Regions from separate parts of the Paenibacillus cineris genome, predicted to be linked through region 2. Evidence: riboswitches for the same ligand, from Rfam matches in the RefSeq annotation. Region 2 holds a riboswitch; the other holds the start of a gene.

Region 1 (2,453 bases), on a different contig from region 2:
GGTCCGCTGACTTCCTGTTCCCACAGGATCGGCTTCAGCGTCCGCAGCTCGTTGATTTTCTGTTTCGTTACCGTAATGATGAAGTGTCTTCCGAGGAAAACGTTCAGTGCGCGCAGAAAAATCTCCTCGTCGTCAAACCGGATGCTGTTGACCACGATAAAATAGTGGTTTTCGTAAATTTCGATCTTCGGGCGCTGCTCCTCTTCGCTGAGACAGTCTTCAACCGCCAGATCATGCAGCGAAAACAGCGGCTGCAGCTCCGCGAGGTCGTCGACGTCAGCGTCGATCCAATAAAAGCCGGCCAAAGGCGGGGTTAGTACAGTTTGCAGGTCATCGATCGGAGTAAATACTCCTTCGTTTACCAACCGGATTTTCATATGACTTCACTCCTTGCTCAAGATGTTTGAGCATAGAAAAGAAATCAGCGCTGCCGGTCAGCGGGATTTGGGGGAGTACTGAATAAACGTACGGGCATGAAAACGAAAACTTCCCTCTGCCGGCAAGCTGATCTCAGGTCTATGCAGTTGTGTTTTCCATGCATTCAGCTTCGGGCTCGGGTCGCCTTCCATCTTTCATGTCACCTCAGTCATATCGGGGTATGAAACACTTGTCTAGTATAACGCCGGGTTTTATTCCTTTCAAGAACAAAATGGCGGCCGGCAGGTCCCGATAACAGGGTATGGAAGCGACCTTCGATCGGTGCACGATATGCTGCCGAAAATGACAAATCCGCGTCTTGACGAAGGATGGGCTTATGATTTAAAGTAAGGAACAAGACAATGTAAAATTGAATACAGCGAAATCTTATCAAGAGCAGGTGGAGGGACTAGCCCGATGAAACCCGGCAACCGGCGGTATTTACGCACGGTGCTAATTCTTGCAGGAGCATGGCAGCGGCCTTTTGGCGTTGTCTCCTGACAGATGAGAGAGGCGCGGTAATGAGCGTGTAATGACCTTTCTCTTTTGTATGGGAAAGGTCATTTTTGTATACTCGGCTTCTTCTCAAGCTACGATTTTCGCGGTTTTCAGAAAAAAGGAGAGATGATAACGATGCCGATCAAGATTCCCGACACTTTACCGGCGAAAGAAGTTCTTACCCGGGAAAATATTTTCGTCATGGACGATACCAAAGCGTATCACCAGGACATCCGTCCGCTGCGCATCGCGATTCTCAATCTGATGCCGACCAAGGAAACGACAGAAACCCAGCTTCTCCGCCTGCTTGGGAACTCGCCGCTGCAGGTCGACATTGTGCTGCTTCATCCGGGCTCCCATATTTCCAAGAACACGCCTTCGGAGCACCTGAAGTCGTTCTACAAAACGTTCGAGGAAGTGAAGCACCGCCGTTTTGACGGGATGATCATCACGGGGGCGCCGGTCGAAAAAATGGATTTTGAAGACGTGAACTATTGGGATGAGCTCCGCGAGATTATGGACTGGACCAAAACGAACGTCACTTCGACGATGCACATCTGTTGGGCCTCCCAGGCCGGATTGTTCCACCACTACGGCATTCCGAAGTGGGACCTGAAGGAGAAATGCTTCGGCGTATTCCCGCACCGGGTGATGAAGAACAACGTGAAGCTTCTCCGCGGCTTCGACGATGTATTCTATGTACCGCACTCCCGCCACACCGAGGTGCGGCGCGAGGATATCGAGCATGTGGAGGAGCTGGAAATTCTCTCGGAGTCAGAGGAAGCCGGCATTCATATGGTAGCAAGCAAGGACGGCAAGCAGATCTTTGTGGCAGGCCACTCCGAATACGATCCGGATTCGCTGAAATGGGAGTATGAGCGCGATATCGCGAAAGGCATGGACATGAAAATTCCGGTCAACTACTACCCGAACGACGATCCGAATCAGGCTCCGCTCGCCATCTGGCGCTCGCATGCCAACTTATTATTCTCAAATTGGCTGAATTACTATGTATATCAGGAGACTCCTTATGATATCGGGGAGAGTCTTGAAGTCTGGCCGCAAATTTAGTTGACCCTACAGGAGGATACGCATATGGAAAAGGAACCATGGAAAATTGAAAGCAGATTGGCCCAAATCGGCTCCGTCGAAGAACCCGTGACAGGAGCGGTAAACTTCCCGATTTATCAGGCAACCGCCTTCCGCCATCCGAAGCTTGGGCAAAGTACCGGTTTTGATTACGCTCGGACCGCCAGCCCGACCCGCAAAGTGCTCGAAGCCGCGGCAGCGAAGCTGGAATCCGGGGACGCCGGCTTTGCCTGCAGCTCAGGCATGGCTGCGCTGCAAACCATCTTCACCCTGTTCAGCCAGGGCGATCACCTGATCGTTTCGCTGGACCTGTACGGTGGTACATACCGCCTGCTGGAAAGAATCCTTTCCAAATACGGGGTTACCGCGACGTATGTCGACACCAACAATCTGGACGAGCTGGAACAGTCCAGACGCCCAAATACGAAAGCGGTGTTTATCGAGACGCC
Region 2 (2,453 bases):
CCGGTCTTGCTTCGGGCAGCAGCACCCGCGTGATGACCTGCCAGGTCGAAGCGCCCATCGAATGCGCCGCCTCGATTACGCCGCGGTCCACTTCGCGCAGCGATGTTTCGACCAGTCTGGCGAAGAACGGCGCAGCGGCGATCACCAGCGGCGGAATCGTCCCCAGCACCCCGAAGGTGACGCCGACGATCGCTTTCGTGACCGGGATCAGGGCGACGATCAGGATGATAAACGGGACCGAACGGAGGATGTTCACGATAAAGGAAATGACCGCATAGACGGCACGCACCCAGCCCGTCGTCGAGCCCGATGCCATAAACAGCAAGATGCCGATCGGAAGACCGAGGATAAAGGTGAACACCGCGGAAGCCCCGAGCATTTTCAGCGTATCCAGGGTGGCTACGCCGATCTCGTTCCAGTCAACCGAGGAAAAATCCAAACCCCACATCAGTTCATCACCTCCACGTCAAGCCCTTGCTCGCTTAGCTTCGCGAGCGTCGCATCGATCTGCTCCCGTCCGCCCTCGAAGCGGACGATCAGCTGCCCGTAAGGGGTATCTTTAATGGTGGAAATGGTACCCTGCAGGATGGCGAAATCCGCCCCCGTCTCGCGCACGGTCCGGGACAGGATGGACTCGTACGTTTTGCTGCCGAGAAACGTAATTTTCACAGCCTGCGCCGAACCCGTTCCGGAAGCCTGGGCAGCCAGCTCAAGCGGTTCGCCCTGGCTCTGCTCCCCGCGGACAAAATCCTTGGTCACGGGGTGCTGCGGCTTCAGGAATACGTCCGTGACCGCTCCCTCTTCAACAATGCCGCCTTGATGGATCACGGCCACCCGGTCACAGATGCTCTGGATGACGTGCATCTCATGAGTGATCAGGACGATCGTCAGATTAAACTTCTGGTTAATGTCCAGCAGAAGCTTCAGAATTGAATCCGTCGTCTGCGGATCTAGCGCCGAAGTCGCTTCGTCGCACAGCAGCACCTGCGGATCGCTGGCCAGCGCGCGGGCGATGCCCACCCTCTGCTTCTGGCCTCCCGACAACTGGGCCGGATATTTATTGCAGTGGGCTTCCAGCCCGACCAGCGCAATCAGCTCGTTAACTTTGGCCTCCACCTCCGCCTTGCCCTTACGGGCCAACCGGAGCGGAAAGGCGATGTTGTCATACACCGTCGCCGAGCTCAGCAGATTGAAATGCTGAAAAATCATCCCGATCTTCCGCCGTTCGTTCTGCAGCCGCTGCTTGCTCAGGCCCGTCAGGTTAACGCCGCCTACCCATACTTCTCCGGAGGTCGGGCGTTCCAGCAGGTTCATGCACCGGATCAAGGTGCTCTTCCCTGCGCCCGAGTGGCCGATCACGCCGAAAATTTCTCCTTTATGAATGCTGAGGTTCAGCCCGGACAAAGCCTCCGTCGCCTTTGCCCCTTGGCCGTACCTTTTCGTCAGCTGCTTCAGTTCGATCAACCGAAGGGCCCCCCTCTCTTCCCCCTATCCTACCCGAATAGGGTTCGCATAATCTATCTAAATGACCAGTCTATTCTATCGAATCCAGGCAAAATAAAAAGCCCCTCTGACAGAATCAGAAAAGGGGCTCCCTTATTTGTAAAAGTCGCTGCCTTCTCATCTGCCAACCCGCAGCTTAAGCTGCAGCTTGTAGGAATTAGCACCATGACATTCAAGTAACGGCGGATGCCGTGCTCAAATCGGTTGCCGGGCTTCATCGGGCCTGTCCCTCCGCCTCTCTCGATAAGAAAAGATTATGAAATTAATGATGACGTGTTTTCATTTTTACAGTATAGATATATTTGCGCACTTTGTCAAAAGGAAATTTGTTGTATCCCTTTATGGATGCATGCCTTCCTTTTTCCACAGCTTGTTGGCGTAATGAAAGGATGCCGAGAGCGACTTGCATACCATGTCCAGCCCCTGCTTCAGCTCGCTCAAATGCTGGTCCAGATCCTCCAGCTCGACCTTATCCTTAAGACCTTGGTGCCGCTGCCACAAGTCATCCTGCATCTCAGAGTTCATGTAATGAACCTCTGCATTGCGCCGTTTGCGCAGCACGTTCAGGGCGCTCTTGTATTCGTCCTTGATCTCTGACAGCTGCCCGGCCAGGCCTTCATGGGTTTTCATGTAGTGAAACTGCCGGAGCACCGTAAAATAGGAAAAATGCGGTTTGTTCTTCTGCGTGTTCAGATCAAACAGATCATTGAGCACCGTTCCGAGCTTGTCCAGAACGGAAAACACGCGAATAAACCCGTTTTTATAGAAGTATACGTACCTGGCGTACTCGGCCTGCTCCTCAATCGTCATGTCATCCACATAACCGGCCTTGACCGATTGACGGAAAAAGGAAGCGGCATACCAGCTCTGCTCCAATTCATCCAGGGAAGACACCAAACCGCGTGTCCATATCTCCAGTTTGCGGTAATCATGGCTGGGATCCTCATTCT

Evidence for each region. A riboswitch is a leader RNA that binds a small molecule or an ion and turns the genes downstream of it on or off. The one in region 2 is predicted to bind S-adenosylmethionine.
Region 1: another riboswitch for S-adenosylmethionine. It lies ahead of metA (homoserine O-acetyltransferase MetA); the one in region 2 lies ahead of KI379_RS30490 (methionine ABC transporter ATP-binding protein).

Annotation. Positions count from the first base shown of each region.
Region 1 is NZ_BORU01000001.1:491,504-493,956, forward strand. It holds gene corA (magnesium/cobalt transporter CorA) at 1-377, opposite strand, end outside; SAM riboswitch class I at 802-928, shown strand; gene metA (homoserine O-acetyltransferase MetA) at 1,051-1,986, shown strand; gene KI379_RS02700 (PLP-dependent transferase) at 2,011-2,453, shown strand, end outside.
Region 2 is NZ_BORU01000005.1:269,112-271,564, reverse strand. It holds gene KI379_RS30495 (methionine ABC transporter permease) at 1-448, opposite strand, end outside; gene KI379_RS30490 (methionine ABC transporter ATP-binding protein) at 448-1,464, opposite strand; SAM riboswitch class I at 1,618-1,753, opposite strand; gene KI379_RS30485 (Cthe_2314 family HEPN domain-containing protein) at 1,843-2,453, opposite strand, start outside.